Regions from separate parts of the Streptomyces sp. NPDC092370 genome, predicted to be linked through region 3. Evidence: riboswitches for the same ligand, from Rfam matches in the RefSeq annotation. Region 3 holds a riboswitch; each other region holds the start of a gene.

Region 1 (5,606 bases), on a different contig from region 3:
CTCGGCGTCCCGCGTGAGGACCAGGACGACTTCCGAGACTGGGCGGGCATGATGATCCGTCACCAGGGCGGTCCCAGGGGTGGCGTGGCGCGGTCGGTGAAGAAGATGCGCGGCTACCTCGCCGACCTCATCCACCGCAAGCGGGAGGCGCTGCCCGCCGAGCCCGCCCCCGGCGAGGACCTCATCTCCGGTCTCATCCGCGCCTCCGACCACGGTGAGCACCTCACCGAGAACGAGGCGGCGGCCATGGCCTTCATCCTGCTGTTCGCCGGTTTCGAGACAACCGTGAACCTGATCGGCAACGGCACCTACGCCCTGCTCACCCACCCCGAGCAGCGCGCCCGGCTCCAGGCGTCCCTCGCCGCCGGGGAGAGCGGGCTCCTGGAGACCGGCGTCGAGGAACTCCTGCGCTACGACGGCCCCGTCGAGCTCGCCACCTGGCGGTTCGCCACGCAGCCCCTCACCCTCGGCGGGCAGCACATCGACGCGGGCGACCCGGTCCTGGTCGTCCTGGCCGCCGCGGACCGGGACCCGGAGCGGTTCGCCGACCCGGACGTGCTGGACCTGTCCCGCCGCGACAACCAGCACCTCGGTTACGGCCACGGCATCCACTACTGCCTGGGCGCCCCGCTCGCCCGCCTGGAGGGCCAGACCGCCCTCGCCACCCTCCTCACCCGCCTCCCGGACCTCCGCCTCGCGGCGGACCCGGCCGAGCTGCGGTGGCGCGGCGGCCTCATCATGCGCGGGCTGCGCACCCTGCCGGTGGAGTTCGCAGCGGTTGAACATGACGAAACATCAGAGCTGTGATCTTCACGTGATCTACGCGGCATTAACTTGTGACAAGTGATCTCCTGCCGATACGTTCACCCATCAACGCGGCCGGGATGCCGGACGCGTCGGTCACCGCTGTCGTGTGAAAGGTCTCCGTATGCTCTCCGGGAACGGTCGGCACCGTCGCCCCCGCCAGGCTCCGGCGCTCCTCGTGGCGGCCGGAGTGACCGGCTCCGCCATCGCGATCCCACTCCTCGGGGCCTCCGGTGCCAGCGCGGCCGACGGCACGACCTGGGATCGGGTCGCGGACTGCGAGACCGGCGGCGCGTGGAGCCAGAACGACGGCAACGGCTACTACGGCGGCCTGCAGTTGTCCCAGGAGGACTGGGAGAACTACGGCGGCCTCGACTACGCCGCGAGCGCCGACCTGGCCAGTCGCTCCCAGCAGATATCCGTGGCCGAGAGAATCCTCGCCGACCAGGGGGTCGGCGCGTGGCGTACCTGCGGCCTGCTCTCCGGCCTCCCGCAGGACAAGGGGGCGGAAGCGTCCGACTCGTCCGCATCATCCGGCGAGGTGGACTCGTCCGGTTTGCTCGGCGGCTCCGAGCCGTCCCCTTCTTCGGAGCCTTCCTCAAGCCCTTCGTCGTCGCCTGACGGGCGGTCGACCCAGGAGGATGAAACCCCTAAGTCGGACAAGTCATCTGATTCCGCACCTCAGGAGCGGGGGCGGGAGCAGGATCAGAAGTCCGGCAGTTCCCCCTCCGCCGCCCCCGGGGGTGACGAGTCCGGCAACTCACGCCAGGGCGGCGACTCTTCGGCCCTGACGGACACCGGCTCCGGCCGCCACCGAGGCCCCAGTGCCGAGGAGGACTCCGCGTCCGCGAACGGCAGCGAGGGCTCGTCCTCGGGCCGCCACGCCTCGCGCGGCGACGACGCCTCCCGGGGCTCGTCCGAGGGCTCCTACATCGTCGGCGTGGGCGACAGCCTCTGGTCCATCGCCGACTCCCTTGACGTCGACGGCGGATGGAACTCCCTCTACGACGGGAACGAGCAGACCGTCGGTGGCGACCCGAACCTCATCCTCCCCGGTCAGACGCTCACGACAGGGGTCGAAGCGGACGAGAGGTAGCCGTTCGGGCAGTGCGGAAACGAGGGCCGAAGTCGTCCCGAAAGCGGGTGAGTTCACGTCACGTTTCGCACCGAATGTCCCGTATAAGGCCCGTGAGAGATAGATCTCAGAAGCCCTGATCGTCTTTGAAATTCCGTGGATCGCGTGTCTACGGTCGTGACTGCTCGTCACCGCGAGCCCCGGCTGCCGCAACGCCGAATCCTGCCAGCGGCCGTACGGGAACAGTCGTCGCGTCAAGCGCCGTAGGCAGGAGCGGGGGACCCAAGGTAAGTGCCCGACCGGCCGGTTGTGCCGGAAGGGCTTGGGGTGAAGCCGTGTCCCGGGAGGGGCGCGGCCGGGCAACTCAACCGGCCCGAACCCGACAGCTCACCTCGCAGGCGTCGGTGAGGGGATCTCTCCATGCTGTTTTCCGGTAAGGGCACGCACCGCCGTCCGTCCAAGGCCGCTCGCGCCATCGCCATCGCCGGTGTCACCGGTGCCGCCGTCGCCGCCCCGCTGATGGCGGCCGGTAACGCCTCCGCCGCCACCGCCTCGGAGTGGGACGCCGTCGCCCAGTGCGAGTCCGGCGGCAACTGGTCCATCAACACCGGCAACGGCTACTACGGCGGTCTGCAGTTCTCCGCCTCCACCTGGTCCGGCTACGGCGGCACCAAGTACGCCTCCACCGCGGACCAGGCCACGAAGGCCCAGCAGATCGAGATCGCCGAGAAGGTCCTCGCGGGCCAGGGCAAGGGCGCCTGGCCGGTCTGCGGCAAGGGCCTGTCGAGCGCCGGCTACACCGGCGGCGGTTCCTCCAGCGACTCCGGCAGCTCCTCGCAGCAGAGCCAGCAGAGCCAGCAGAGCACCGAGACCCGCCAGACCGAGCAGCAGCCGGCCTCCCGCTCCGACGAGCGCCCGGCCGCCAAGAAGACCGTCACCACCCCGACCGGCAAGAAGGTCAAGAAGGGTGACGGCGAGTACAAGGTCGTCAAGGGCGACACCCTGAGCTCGATCGCCACGGCGGAGAAGGTCAAGGGCGGCTGGGAGAAGCTCTACCAGCTGAACAAGGACATCGTCGAGGACGCCAACCTCATCTACCCGGGCCAGCAGCTGCACCTGAAGTAAGCAGCGGCCGGCCGGACCCGCCCAGGGTCCTCGTGCTCCCCGCCCCGGTGCGTCATCCCCCGTACGCGCCGGGGCGGGGTTTTTTCGGCAACCGGCTTTGTTCCGTTCGGAAACAATTTACTCTCGGTTCTGTCCATGGGGTGGGCGACCCGGTGGCCGATCGCCCGGAGCCGGTTAGGCTCGTGTCGCGAGCCACCACGGGCCCGCACCTCGCCGGGTCCACGGGGCCCGCGTCCCGCGTCACATGAAGAAGGAGATGCTCGTGCCGTCCATCGACGTCGTCGTAGCCCGGGAAATCCTGGACTCCCGAGGCAACCCCACGGTCGAGGTCGAGGTCGGCCTCGACGACGGCAGCACCGGCCGTGCCGCCGTCCCGTCCGGCGCCTCCACGGGCGCCTTCGAGGCCATCGAGCTCCGCGACGGCGACTCGAACCGCTACCTCGGCAAGGGTGTGGAGAAGGCCGTCCTCGCGGTCATCGAGCAGATCGGCCCGGAGCTGGTCGGCTACGACGCCACCGAGCAGCGCCTGATCGACCAGGCGATGTTCGACCTGGACGCCACCGACAACAAGGGCTCGCTCGGCGCCAACGCCATCCTCGGCGTCTCGCTCGCCGTCGCCCACGCCGCCTCCGAGGCCAGCGACCTGCCGCTGTTCCGCTACCTGGGCGGCCCCAACGCGCACCTGCTGCCGGTGCCGATGATGAACATCCTGAACGGCGGCTCGCACGCCGACTCCAACGTGGACATCCAGGAGTTCATGATCGCCCCGATCGGCGCGGAGTCCTTCTCCGAGGCCCTGCGCTGGGGCGCCGAGGTCTACCACACGCTGAAGAAGGTCCTGAAGAGCAAGGGCCTGGCCACCGGCCTCGGCGACGAGGGCGGCTTCGCCCCGAACCTCGGCTCCAACCGCGAGGCCCTCGACCTCATCCTCGAGGCCGTCAAGGAAGCCGGCTACACCCCCGGCGAGCAGATCGCCCTGGCGCTCGACGTCGCCGCCTCCGAGTTCTACAAGGACGGCGTTTACACCTTCGAGGGCAAGGAGCGCTCGGCGGCCGAGATGACCGAGTACTACGCGGAGCTCGTCGACGCGTACCCGCTCGTCTCCATCGAGGACCCGCTGTTCGAGGACGACTGGGAGGGCTGGAAGACCATCACCGACAAGCTCGGTGACAAGGTCCAGCTCGTCGGCGACGACCTGTTCGTCACCAACCCCGAGCGCCTGGCCCGCGGCATCGAGGAGGGCGCCGCCAACGCCCTGCTGGTCAAGGTCAACCAGATCGGCTCGCTGACCGAGACCCTGGACGCCGTCGAGCTGGCCCAGCGCAACGGCTTCAAGTGCATGATGTCCCACCGCTCCGGCGAGACCGAGGACGTCACCATCGCCGACCTGGCCGTCGCCACCAACTGCGGCCAGATCAAGACCGGTGCCCCGGCCCGCTCCGAGCGCGTCGCCAAGTACAACCAGCTGCTGCGCATCGAGGAGATCCTCGACGACGCCGCGGTGTACGCCGGCCGCAGCGCCTTCCCGCGCTTCAAGGGCTGACCCCGGCCACACGAGGCAGCGTCGTACGTACGTCCCCGTACTCGGTCCCGTACCGTGTCCGGGGACGTACGCGCGTAGGACGGTGGAGCGGGAGGCGGACAGATGGCCGTGAAGGACCGGGACCGGTTCTCCACCGCGACCAGGATCCGGCTGCTCGGTGAGCAGACCGCGGCCCGGGTCTACCGCTCCCAGACCAAGCGCCAGGCCCGCCGCTCACGCCTGACCGGCCGGGCGGCGCTGCTCGCCCTGGTGATGTGCTCGCTGATCGTGGCCCTGGCCTACCCGATGCGCGAGTACGTCTCGCAGCGCGCCGAGATCGACGACCTCCGGCGCGAACAGCGGCAGGCCCGCGAGCGCGTCGAACGGCTGCGTGACCTGAAGGCGCGCTGGCAGGACGACGCCTACGCCGAGCAGCAGATCCGGCAGCGGTTGCACTACGTCATGCCGGGGGAGACGGGCTTCATCGTCGTGGACCCGCACGCGGCGAAGCAGTCGCGCACCGACCTGGGGGCGGCCGACCGCCCCTGGTACTCGAACGTCTGGGACGGGGTCGACAAGGCCGACGCCTCCGACCGGTGACCCGGCCCCAGTCAGTGACCTGAACCCAGAGAAAGACAGCCTGAAGACAGTCATGGAAACGCCCCCGCCGACCACCCCGCGCACCGAGCCCACCGACGCGGACGTCGAGGCCTTCAAGCAGCAGCTCGGCCGGCCCCCGCGCGGTCTGCGCGCGATCGCGCACCGCTGCCCGTGCGGACAGCCGGACGTCGTCGAGACGGCCCCGCGGCTGCCGGACGGGACACCGTTCCCCACGTTGTACTACCTGACGTGCCCGCGCGCCGCCTCGGCGATCGGCACGCTGGAGGCCAACGGCGTGATGAAGGAGATGACCGAGCGGCTGGCCTCCGACCCGGAGCTGGCGGCTGCGTACCGCGCCGCGCACGAGGACTACATCCGCCGGCGCGACGAGATCGAGGAACTGAAGAACTTCCCGAGCGCGGGCGGCATGCCGGACCGGGTGAAGTGCCTGCACGTTCTGGTGGGCCACTCGCTGGCCGC
Region 2 (5,606 bases), on a different contig from region 3:
GACGACGAGCTGCGGCTCCGGTTCCGCGACGGTGACCTGGCCGTCACGCTGCACTACCGGGTGCGCTCCGGGGCGGACGTCGTCGAGCGCTGGGTGACCGTGGACAACCGGGGACCGGCCGTCGAGCTGCTGCGCGCCGACTCCGCGACCTGGACCCTGCCCGACCGGGAGGCCTGGCGGCTGTCGCAGCTGCACGGCCGCTGGGGTGCCGAGTCCCGGCTGACGCGCTCTCGCCTGACTCACGGGGAGAAGGTCATCGGCAGCCGCCGCGGCCACACCTCCCACCAGCACCTGCCCTGGGTCGCCCTCGACACCGACGCCACCGAGGAGCACGGCGAGGTCTACGGCTGCGCCCTCGGCTGGTCCGGCTCCTGGCGCATCACCGTGGCCCAGCTCCCCGACGCCCGCGTGCAGATCACCGGCGGGGCCGGCCACGACGACTCCGGCCTGCTGATGCTCGGCACGGGGGAGTCGTACACGACCCCTGTCTTCGCCGGGCTCTGGAGCGACGGTGGCTTCGGCGGGGCGAGCCGCGCCTGGCACGCCTATCAGCGGGCGCATGTGATCCCGGACGCCGAGCAGGACCGGCCGGTGCTGTTCAATTCCTGGGAGGCCACCGAGTTCGACATCTCCGAGGAGCAGCAGCGGGCGCTCGCCGAGCGGGCCGCCGCCCTGGGCGTCGAGCTGTTCGTGGTCGACGACGGCTGGTTCGGGGCGCGCACCAGCGACCGGGCCGGGCTCGGCGACTGGACCCCCAACCCCGACCGCTTCCCGGGCGGGCTGAAGCCGCTCGCCGACCACGTGCACGGCCTCGGCATGCGGTTCGGCATCTGGGTCGAGCCCGAGATGGTCAACCCGGACAGCGAGCTGTACCGGGCGCACCCCGAGTGGGTGCAGTACCAACCAGGACGGAAGCGGACGGAGTTCCGCAATCAGCTCGTCCTCAATCTGGCTCGCGAGGACGTCCGGGAGTACCTGTGGGAGCAGCTCGACGGGCTCCTCTCCGGCGCGCCGGTCGACTACGTGAAGTGGGACTTCAACCGCTGCTTCACCGACGCAGGGTGGCCGGGCGACCCCTACCCGCAGCGGCTGTGGGTCGACCACGTGCACGGCCTGTACGCCCTGCTGGACCGGCTGCGGGCCGCCCACCCCGGCGTGGCCTTCGAGTCCTGCTCTGGCGGCGGTGGCCGGATCGACCTCGGCGTGCTGAGCCGTACGGACCAGGTGTGGACCTCCGACAACACCGACCCCCTCGACCGGCTCGCCATCCAGCACGGCTTCAGTCAGCTCCATCCGGCCCGGGTCATGGCCGCCTGGGTCACCGACAGTCCGAACGCCATGCTCAACCACCGGGCCAGTTCCCTGCGGTTCCGGTTCGTCAGCGCCATGGCCGGGGTGCTCGGGGTCGGCGGCGACCTCACGAAGTGGACACCGGAGGAGCTCGCCGAGGCGGGGCGGTGGGTGGGGCTCTACAAGGAGATCCGGCCCGTGGTGCAGCGCGGCGACCTGTACCGGCTGCGGCCCCCGGAGGGCGGGCTGAGCGCCGTGCAGTACGTCCTCGGTGAGGAGACCGTCGTCCTCGCCTGGCTCCAGGCGCAGCACTACGGTGAGCCGGTACCGGCGCTGCGGCTGCGTGGCCTCGACCCGACAGCAGTGTACGAATGCCTCGAAACGGGCGAAGTTTACCGAGGGGCCGTACTGCTGCATCACGGACTGCGGGTCGGCCTGAGCGGAGATTTCGACGCCACTGTCGTCCGCCTTGAGCGCAAGTAGACGTTCTGTCCGGATAGAGAGTTCCGTCCGCTAAGGGGTAACGTGCCCCGATCGTAAAGGGGATGAGGTCGGGGTGCGTGACCATCGTCATATTCGTGACGATGTGTTGTCGCCATGTTCACGTAATTCCCACAACAGCAAGGGCCATTGAGGAAAGCGGGAGATCGGTAATCCACGCTCGGTGACGGCACTTGCGTCAGCGCGTCGAGACAAACACCGTCACGGGCAACCGCAAGCTTGTCCCATTGCGTCTTGGTCGCTTACGTTCCACACCCATCCGGACGGACGCCTAATCCTGCCGCCGCCCGGAGCCCCACACACTGACCCGACGTACGGCAGGAGCGGGGGACCCACAGGTAAGACGCCTGTTCCGGTTCCCGGAACGGCTTGGGGTTAAGTCGCACCTCGGCGCGACCGGGCATCTCCAGCCCGCACCCGACAGCTCACCTCGCAGGCGACGGAGAGGAATTCGTCATGCCCGCGAAGGGTAAGCACCGCCGTCCCAAGACCCAGCGTTTCACCCGCTCCATCGCCGTCGCCGGAACGGGCGGGGCCGCTCTCGCCCTGCCGCTCATGGGGGCCGCCGGCGCCCACGCCGCCACCCCGCAGTCGGCTCCGGAAAAGGCCGTCCAGTCGGCTCCGGCCGCCGACAAGAAGGCCGCCGAAAAGGCCACCGGTGCCCGCACGTACACCGTGAGGGCCGGCGACTACCTCGCGAAGATCGCCGACGATCAGAACGTCAGCGGCGGCTGGAAGAAGCTCTACGCGGACAACCGTGACGCCGTCGGCTCCGACCCGTCGCTGATCCACCCGGGCCTGAAGCTGTCGATCGGCAAGAAGGCGGCGAGTGCGCCGAAGGTCTCGGCCCCGTCCGCGCCGAAGGCCTCGGCCCCCAAGCCGTCCGCCGCCGAGTCGGCCCCGAAGGCGGAGACCGCCGCGAAGCCGGCCGCCGCCAAGCCCGCCGCCGCCAAGCCCGCCGCCGAGAGCAACTCCAGTGGCTTCACCCTCCCGGTGGCCGGTGCCACCGTCAGCACCCCGTACCGCATGTCCGGCAGCATGTGGTCCAGCGGCTACCACACCGGTGTCGACTTCGTCGTCCCGACCGGCACCTCCCTCAAGGCCGTCGGCGCGGGCACCGTCGTCTCCGCCGGCTGGGGCGGCGCCTACGGCAACCAGGTCGTCATCAAGCTCGCCGACGGCTACTACGCCCAGTACGCCCACCTGTCCCAGCTCTCCGTCTCGGCCGGCCAGACCGTGACCGCCGGGCAGCAGGTCGGCCTGTCGGGCGCCACCGGCAACGTGACCGGACCGCACCTGCACTTCGAGATCCGCACCACGCCGGACTACGGCTCGGACGTGGACCCGGTCGCCTTCCTGCGCTCGCACGGCGTCTCCGTCGGCTGACCGGCCGCACGACCACCTGCCTGACACGCGACCGAAGGCCGGACCCCGATCCCCGGGTCCGGCCTTCGGCGTATGCGCTCGCCGACCACCCCCGAGGGGCGACAAGGGATCGACAGGCGACGGGAGTTGGGGCAGAGTGATCCCGTCCGGTGTGCAAGCGCTTTCCCCGGTCTTCCCGGTGGATCCCCAGGAGCTGTGTCCCGTGTCGACCACCCGCAGAGCGTTCGGAGCCCTGGCCGCCGGAGCCGCCCTGGCGGCCCTCGCCCCGACGGCCGGCGCGCGGGCCGCGTCCCGTCGTCGCCGCCTCGTCGCCCGCGACGACTTCTGTCACGGTCTCGGGCAGTGGGTGACCGAACTCCAGGACGGCGGCACCGTCTTCGCCTCCCGCGGCACCCTGGAGATCGACGTGCCGAGCGGCGCGACTGTGTGGTTCAGACAGCGGCTCGAAGGGCCGTACGTGCTCGAATACACCGCGACCCCGGTCTCCGCGGGCGGGGTGAACGACCGGGTCTCGGACCTCAACAACTTCTGGAACGCGACCGACGTCCGCTCCCCGGACGATCTCTTCGCGACACCGCGCGCCGGGGCTCTCGACGAGTACGACCACCTGACGACGTACTACGCGGGCTACGGCGCCAACCACAACACCACGACCCGGCTGCGCCGTTACGTCGGTCAACCCGGTGTCCGCCCCCTGGTCTTCGACTACACGGAGCCGCTGCTGGTGCCGGGCGAGCCGAACCGGGTCCGGATCGTCTCCGATGGCTCCACGGTCCAATGGTGGAACAACGGACGACCCGTCTTCGGTTACACCGACCCGCAGCCGTACACGAGCGGGCACTTCGCCTTCCGGACCGTCTGGAGCCATTTCCGTATCAGCGGATTCCGGGTCTGGCGGCTCACCCCGAAACATCCCTGACAAGCAGTGTATTCCGGAGTTGGCGAACCCTTGAGGAGTGGCTTATCTCACCGCCAGTCAACTCTTTCCTACGGTCGCGTAGGTCACATTCGAAGGTGAATCATGGACTGCTGTGGCAGACGATTCGAAGAGTGACAGCAGAGCAGTGATCGGGTCGTACGTAGCGGTGGGGGACAGCTTCACCGAGGGCGTGGGTGATCCCGGCCCCGACGGGGCGTTCGTCGGCTGGGCCGATCGGTTCGCCGTCCTGCTCGCCGACCGCAGGCCCGAAGGCGACTTCCAGTACACCAATCTCGCCGTACGCGGAAAGCTCCTCGACCAGATCGTGGCGGACCAGGTTCCGCGGGCCATCGCCATGGCCCCGGACCTCGTCTCGTTCTGCGCCGGGGGCAACGACATCATCCGGCCCGGCACCGACCCCGACGAGGTCGCCGAGCGCTTCGAGCGGGCCCTGGTCCAGCTCACCGCGGTGTCCGGCACGGTCATGGTGACGACCGGGTTCGACACCCGTGGCGTGCCCGTGCTCAAGCACCTGCGCGGCAAGATCGCCACCTACAACGGACACGTCCGGGCCATCGCCGACCGGTACGGCTGCCCGGTGCTCGACCTGTGGTCCCTGCGCAGTGTGCAGGACCGCAGGGCCTGGGACGCCGACCGGCTGCACCTGTCGCCCGAGGGGCACACGCGCGTGGCGCTCCGTGCGGGCCAGGTGCTCGGCCTCGACGTGCCGGCCGACCCCGAGCAGGCGTGGCCTCCGCTGCCCCCGCGCGGCGTTCTCGACGTGCGGCGGGACAACGTCGCCTGGGCGCGCGATTTCCTGGTGCCGTGGATCGGGCGCCGGTTGCGCGGGGAGTCGTCGGGCGACCATGTGACGGCCAAGGGGGCGCTGTCGCCGGACGACATCAGGACGCGGATCGCGGCGGTGGCGTAGGAGCGGTTCACCGCGCGTGCGGGCCGTGCCGGGTGGAACACCGGCGCGGCCCGCACGCGCGAAGGCACCGGCTACGAGGGCGTCAGCCGTTCGTCCTCCACCAGCCCCAACTCGCGGGCCAGTGCCTCCTGCACCCACTCCTGGGCCCGTGCTCGCGGTACCGCGCCGGCATAGGACGTCAGTTGCACGGCGAGGCCGTCGAGGAGAGCGGTGAGGCGGAGGGCCGTGCCCTGCGGGTCCGGGCAGCGGAACTCGCCGGCGGCGACACCCTCCGCGATGACCTCGGAGAGGGCCGCCTTCCACTGCCGGTCGAGGTCCTGGGCGACCTCCCGCAGCACGGGGTCGCGCAGCGCCGCCGCCCAGCCCTCGATCCACAGCCGCCAGCCCTTGGCCTGCCCGGTCGGGGCGTACCACCGTACGGCCGACCGCAGCCGGCGCAGCGCCGGCGAACGGCGGCCGAGCAGCTTGCGCAGATGCGCGAGGTCGCCCTCCGCCGCGTGCCGGAACGCGGCGGCGACCAACTGCTCCTTCGTGGAGAAGTGATAGAGGACCAGCGCGTTGCTCACGCCGAGCGCGGAG
Region 3 (5,606 bases):
AACGGGCCATGCGCCCCACCCCCCTTGTGTCAGGTACGCCTTGCGTTCAGGTGTGGCGCAGCCGGGCCGCGCCCTTCAGCGTCCGCGCCGCCAACGAGGCAAGCCGCGGCCGGCTGCGGACGAAGCTGTGCGCGCGGCGCGCCGGCTCGCGGCTCAGCCAGTGCAGTGCCGCGCCGGCCCCCGGCCGCGTCACCGCCCCCTCGTACACGGGCAGTTCGCCCGTCTTCAGCGCGTCCTTGTACTCGGCAGCGCCCCGGCCCAGGTCGAGCATGCCGACGCCACCGGCGGCCGCCGCCTCCGCCATGCGCAGGTGCAGCACCAGACCCGGTGAGAACTTCGCGAACTCCGGGTCGTAGGCCGGGAACCAGCAGGCCAGTACCGAGGCCGAGCGCAGCCCGAAGTGCGCGGCGACGGGCCGCTCACCGGCGTACAGCACGGACAGGGTGCCGCTGCACTCCGGCGCCCGGGTCCGGGCCAGCTGCCCGACGAGCCGGATGATCCACTCCTGGGCGAACCGGTCCCGGCGCCCGGTCCTGCGGTACTGCGCCGACTTCCACCCCATGAGGGTGCGCAGCGCGGCAGGGTCGCGTTCGTCGAACACGAACCGCAGCTCACCGGCCTGTCGGCCCAGCTTGCGCTCCTTGGCCAGCGTGGTCTTCAGGAACTTCGGCGACTGCGCGCGCAGCACCGACTCGTACGTCTCGTAGCCCTTCTCCACGTCGATGACGTAGGTGGCGTGCTCCGCGGCCGCGTACCGGACGAACAGCCGCTGTTCGGCCTCCAGATTGTCGAAGGCGAAGCTCGACACCGAACAGGCCCTCAGCAGTTCGCCCGTCTCCAGGTTCAGCCCCGGCCGCAGAATCGCGCCCTGCGCGTCCGAGACGCCGAGACCGATCGCCCGGCCCTGCCCCAACGGGCCCCGCTCATAGGGCAGGAAGCCGGCCGGCTCCGGCCCCTCGTACACCACGGCGACCCGGGCCCGCGGCCTGACCCGGCCGACGGCTTCGGTGAACTCCGGTTCCATGAAGGGGTTGCGCGGTGCCTCGGAGACCGCGCGCAGCGCACGCCAGCGCTCCCTCTCCCCTTCATCGAGCTCCCCGGGCCCAGCCACGCGAATGCGCCCACTGCTCAACCTGACCCCCCGATCAAGTCCCCCCTGGACACATGGAAGGTACCGCTCGATGCGGCCTCTCCGGTAGGTAGCGGAGCATGTTGTTGCCAACCGGTGCAGAGGCCTTCAACCGGGCAATCGGCGTCCGTCGGGCGATGAAACGAGGGGGCGCGTTGTCCGTATTCTCTGATCATGGCCGCACCCCTCGCACATTCACTCATCGCCACCGATCTGGACGGGACGCTGCTGCGCGGCGACGACACCCTCTCCGACCGGTCCCTCGCCGTGCTCGCGCGGGTGGCGGACGCCGGTGCCCAGCACCTCGTGGTGACGGGCCGGCCGGCGCCGAGAGTGCGGCCGCTCCTGGACGACCTCGGATGCAGGGGACTCGCGGTGTGCGGGCAGGGCGCGCAGGTGTACGACGCCGGCGCGGACCGGCTGCTGTGGTCCATCACCCTGGACCGGGAACTGGCCGAGACCGCCCTCGGCAAGATCGAGGCGGAGGTGGGGCAGGTGTACGCGGCGGTCGACCAGGACGGGGTCGACGGGCTCACGCTGATCGAGCCGGGTTATCTCATGCCGCACCCGACCCTGCCCGCGGTACGGGTCGACCGGCGCGACGACCTGTGGGGTGAGCCCATCAGCAAGGTGTTGCTGCGCCATCCGCACCTGTCGGACGACGAACTGGCGGCGACGGCCCGCTCGGTGATCGGCTCACTGGCGACGGTGACGATGTCGGGGCCCGGCACGGTGGAACTCCAGCCGTGCGGGATCACCAAGGCGACGGGCCTGGCGCTGGCCGCCGAGCATCTGGGGCTGCGGCCGGCGGACACCATCGCCTTCGGCGACATGCCCAACGACATCCCGATGTTCGACTGGGCCGGCCACGGTGTCGCGATGGCCAACGCCCATCCCGAACTCAAGGCCGTGGCCGACGAGGTCACCCTGTCGAACGAGGACGACGGCGTCGCCGTCGTCCTCGAGCGACTGCTGGGCGGGACCGCTCAGTACGGGCCGTTGACGTTGTCGATCGAGCCGTAGCGGTCGGCCGCGTAGTTGCAGGCCGCGGTGATGTTGGCGACCGGGTCGAACGGGTCGAAGGGGGTGCCGGGGACGTGGTACGCGGCGAAGGTCGGGTCGATGACCTGGAGCAGACCCTTGGACGGGGTGCCCGCGGCGGCGTTCGAGTCCCAGTTGTTGATCGCCAGCGGGTTGCCCGACGACTCGCGCATGATGTTGCGGTGGATGCCGTCGTAGGACCCGGGGATCCCCTTCTGCGCCATGATGTCCAGCGCTTCGCGGATCCAGCCGTCGAGGTTGTTCGCGTAGGTCTTCGCGGACGCCTGGGTGGCCTGGGCGACGCCCGTGGCGGGCTTCGCGGCCGGCTTGGCCGGGGCGGACGACGGGGTCGCGGTCTTCTTCGCGGCGTGCGCCTTGGTGGTCTTCACCTTCAGCTTCAGACCCGGGTGGATCAGCTTCGGGTTGTCGCCGACGGCGGCGCGGTTGTCCTTGTAGAGCTGTTTCCAGCCGCCCGAGACGTCGTACGTGTCCGCGATGCGGGCGAGCGAGTCGCCCTTGGTCACGGTGTACGTGAGGGACTTGGCGGGCTGGACCGCCCGCGGCACGGACTGTACGGCGGCGGGTGTGCTCTGGGGCTCGGCGGCGCTCGCGTGTGTGGCGCCGAGGAGCGGGAGGGTGAGTGCGGCTCCGCCGGTGCCGGCGGCGATGAAGCCTCGGGTCAGCGGGTTGATTCTGGGGCGACGGTGCTTGCCTCGTCCGGGCATGGCGATATTCCTCTCCGGCGCCTGCGAGGTGAGCTGTCGGGTTCGGGCCGGGAGGTGCCCGGCCGCGTACGGCGCTGTGTGCCGTGCGCGGCTTCACCCCGAGCCGTGCCGCTGTGCGGACCGGCGACTTACCTGGGTCCCCCGCTCCTGCCCTGCGTGAGTGAGTCGGTTCCTGTGGGGAGTCCGGGCGGCGGCAGGATTAGGCGTCCGCCGGACAGGCCGGGAACGTATGCGAGAGCACATGTCGGGAACAAGCGCCTTGGTCACATATCACGCGGATGACCTTGGTCGGGGGTGTTTGGGCCGCTTGATCCTTTGCGGGAGCCAAGGGTCAACTGGCTTTCGGGGGAAGGGGGTACGGGTCGGTGCGAGGGCGGGAGAGAAAAGCGGAAGAAGTGATTCAACTCACTGATCACAAGTCGGCGGGGCGATTTCCACCAAGGGGAATTCACTTACCTAAAGCGGCAAATCGTGCATACTTCGGTACCCCTGGGTAAGTCGATAAATATCTGTTCTTATGGGTTGATCGAAAACATAGCGGGCGTGATCGGATACCACCCGGCCTGTAACCATGGGCGCTGGCGGTGATCGAAACGTGACCGGATACGCTGACTCGAGTGAGGACAGCGACCTATCGACAAACCGCGTAATCACCGGCAGACACAGCAGACAGGAGACCCCTCGTGACCGACGTCGGGCCGTTCGGGCTGAGCGTGCGGGACCAGGCTCTGGAAGCCGATGTCCAGGCCGGACTGACGGCTGTCGAGGAAGGCTTGCTCGAGGCCACCAAGAGTGAGGTGCCCTTCATCACGGAGGCCGCCCAGCACCTGGTGCGGGCCGGCGGCAAGCGGTTCCGTCCGCTGCTCGTGATGCTCTCCGCCCAGTTCGGTGACCGGCACGCACCCGGGATCGTGCCGTCGGCCGTCGTCGTGGAGCTGACCCACCTGGCCACGCTGTACCACGACGACGTCATGGACGAGGCCGCCGTGCGCCGGGGCGTCGCGAGCGCCAACACCCGCTGGGGCAACTCCGTCGCGGTCCTCACCGGCGACTTCCTCTTCGCCCGCGCCTCGCACATCCTGGCCGACCTCGGCCCGGAGGCCGTGCGGGTGCAGGCCGAGGCGTTCGAGCGCCTGGTGACCGGCCAGATCCTGGAGACGGCCGGACCGCAGGACGGCCGCGACCCCATCGAGCACTACCTGGACGTCCTGGGCGGCAAGACCGGCTCGCTGGTCGCCGTCTCGTGCCGCTTCGGCGCGATGATGTCCGGCGCCGACGAGACGGTCGTGCACGTGCTGACCCAGTACGGCGAGCGGCTCGGCGTCGCCTTCCAGCTCGCGGACGACGTCCTGGACATCGCCTCCGACTCCCACGAGTCCGGCAAGACCCCCGGCACCGACCTGCGCGAGGGCATCCCCACCCTGCCGGTGCTGCGGCTGCGCGAGCGGGCGGCCCGCCTCGGACTCGCCGAGGACATCGCCCTGTGTGAGCTGCTGGACTCCGACCTCACCGACGACGAACGGCACGCCGAGGCCCTGCGCCTGCTGCGGGCCCACCCGGCGCTGGAGCAGGCCCGGCGGGACACCGTGCGCTACGCCCAGGACGCCCGTTCGGCGCTGGCGCCCCTGAAGGAGTGCGCAGCGAAGACGGCGCTCCTGGAGCTGTGCGACGCGGTGGTGCACCGGGCCGGCTAGGGCCTCCTCTTCTCCCCGACCCCTACGGGTCGGGGGAGAAGACACCCGCCCGTGTCATACCCGAGCAGTACACGGAGTTGAGTCCGGGGTCTGACGTATCTCCCTGGCCGATTTGGTCAGATGGACACCACGGAAAACACCACTCCTCACCTGTTCGGGTGAGAATGGCGGCTCAGGGACGAGTGCGTGCACGACACGGACAGCCGCCGCCGATCACGGAGGTAGGGCACACATGGCACCGTACGCATCCGACGACAGCACGACCGCCGGGCAGGCCGACGAGCAGCGCTCCGGGCGGCGCACAGCCGCGCGGTACATCGTCCCGGTCACGGTGATCGGGGTGGCGGCCGCGACGATCGGCCTGGTCCCCGCACTCGCCGACTCCGGCGACCCCGACCTCCCGAAGATCACCGCTCGGCAACTCATCGAGAAAATCGCCAAGTCCGACGTCGAGCAGCTGTCCGGCACGGTGAAGATCAGCACCGACCTCGGCCTGCCGAACCTCGGCGGCCTGGAGTCCGGCCTGCTGTCCGGTGCCGCGGGCCAGGGCGAGGGCGGCTCCTCCGCCGACCCGACCGCCAAGCTCACCGAACTGGCCTCCGGCACGCACACCCTGCGCGTGGCGGCCGACGGCCCGGACCGGCAGAAGCTGTCGCTGCTGGAGAACGCCGCCGAGTACAGCGTCATCCACAACGGCAAGGACGTCTGGGGCTACGACAGCAAGTCCAACGAGGTCTACCACGGCACCGCCTCCGAGAGCCCGGAGCGCGGGAAGGACCAGCGGCCGCCGGCCCTGCCGAAGGACTTCGCCGAGGAGGCCCTGAAGGCGGTCGACGACACGACGTCCGTCACCGTGGACGGCACCGCCCAGGTCGCCGGCCGCGACGCTTACAAGCTGGTCGTCGAGCCGAAGCAGTCCGGCTCGACGGTCGGCGCGATCACCGTGGCGGTGGACGCGCGGACCGGCATGCCGCTGAAGTTCACGCTCACCCCGGCGAGCGGCGGCGCCGCCGTCGT

Evidence for each region. Region 3 has a riboswitch for cyclic di-AMP ahead of ACIQHQ_RS24250 (transglycosylase SLT domain-containing protein). Riboswitches for the same ligand answer to the same signal wherever they lie in the genome.
Region 1: it holds a riboswitch for cyclic di-AMP, as region 3 does, so the genes downstream of both, ACIQHQ_RS13590 (transglycosylase family protein) here and ACIQHQ_RS24250 (transglycosylase SLT domain-containing protein) in region 3, are expected to answer to the same signal.
Region 2: it holds a riboswitch for cyclic di-AMP, as region 3 does, so the genes downstream of both, ACIQHQ_RS06960 (LysM peptidoglycan-binding domain-containing M23 family metallopeptidase) here and ACIQHQ_RS24250 (transglycosylase SLT domain-containing protein) in region 3, are expected to answer to the same signal.

Annotation. Positions count from the first base shown of each region.
Region 1 covers NZ_JBIVQO010000003.1:515,910-521,515, forward strand. Annotated here, with positions in the region: gene ACIQHQ_RS13580 (cytochrome P450) at 1-807, shown strand, start outside; gene ACIQHQ_RS13585 (transglycosylase family protein) at 929-1,900, shown strand; cyclic di-AMP (ydaO/yuaA leader) riboswitch at 2,129-2,295, shown strand; gene ACIQHQ_RS13590 (transglycosylase family protein) at 2,300-3,004, shown strand; gene eno (phosphopyruvate hydratase) at 3,267-4,547, shown strand; gene ACIQHQ_RS13600 (septum formation initiator family protein) at 4,650-5,126, shown strand; gene ACIQHQ_RS13605 (DUF501 domain-containing protein) at 5,179-5,606, shown strand, end outside.
Region 2 covers NZ_JBIVQO010000002.1:72,465-78,070, reverse strand. Annotated here, with positions in the region: gene ACIQHQ_RS06965 (alpha-galactosidase) at 1-1,773, shown strand, start outside; cyclic di-AMP (ydaO/yuaA leader) riboswitch at 2,082-2,243, shown strand; gene ACIQHQ_RS06960 (LysM peptidoglycan-binding domain-containing M23 family metallopeptidase) at 2,248-3,177, shown strand; gene ACIQHQ_RS06955 (DUF6250 domain-containing protein) at 3,380-4,096, shown strand; gene ACIQHQ_RS06950 (SGNH/GDSL hydrolase family protein) at 4,242-5,027, shown strand; gene ACIQHQ_RS06945 (TetR/AcrR family transcriptional regulator) at 5,099-5,606, opposite strand, start outside.
Region 3 covers NZ_JBIVQO010000008.1:157,243-162,848, forward strand. Annotated here, with positions in the region: gene ACIQHQ_RS24235 (glycosyltransferase) at 1-10, opposite strand, end outside; gene ACIQHQ_RS24240 (GNAT family N-acetyltransferase) at 47-1,117, opposite strand; gene ACIQHQ_RS24245 (HAD family hydrolase) at 1,304-2,152, shown strand; gene ACIQHQ_RS24250 (transglycosylase SLT domain-containing protein) at 2,116-2,895, opposite strand; cyclic di-AMP (ydaO/yuaA leader) riboswitch at 2,901-3,076, opposite strand; gene ACIQHQ_RS24255 (polyprenyl synthetase family protein) at 3,579-4,589, shown strand; gene ACIQHQ_RS24260 (outer membrane lipoprotein carrier protein LolA) at 4,822-5,606, shown strand, end outside.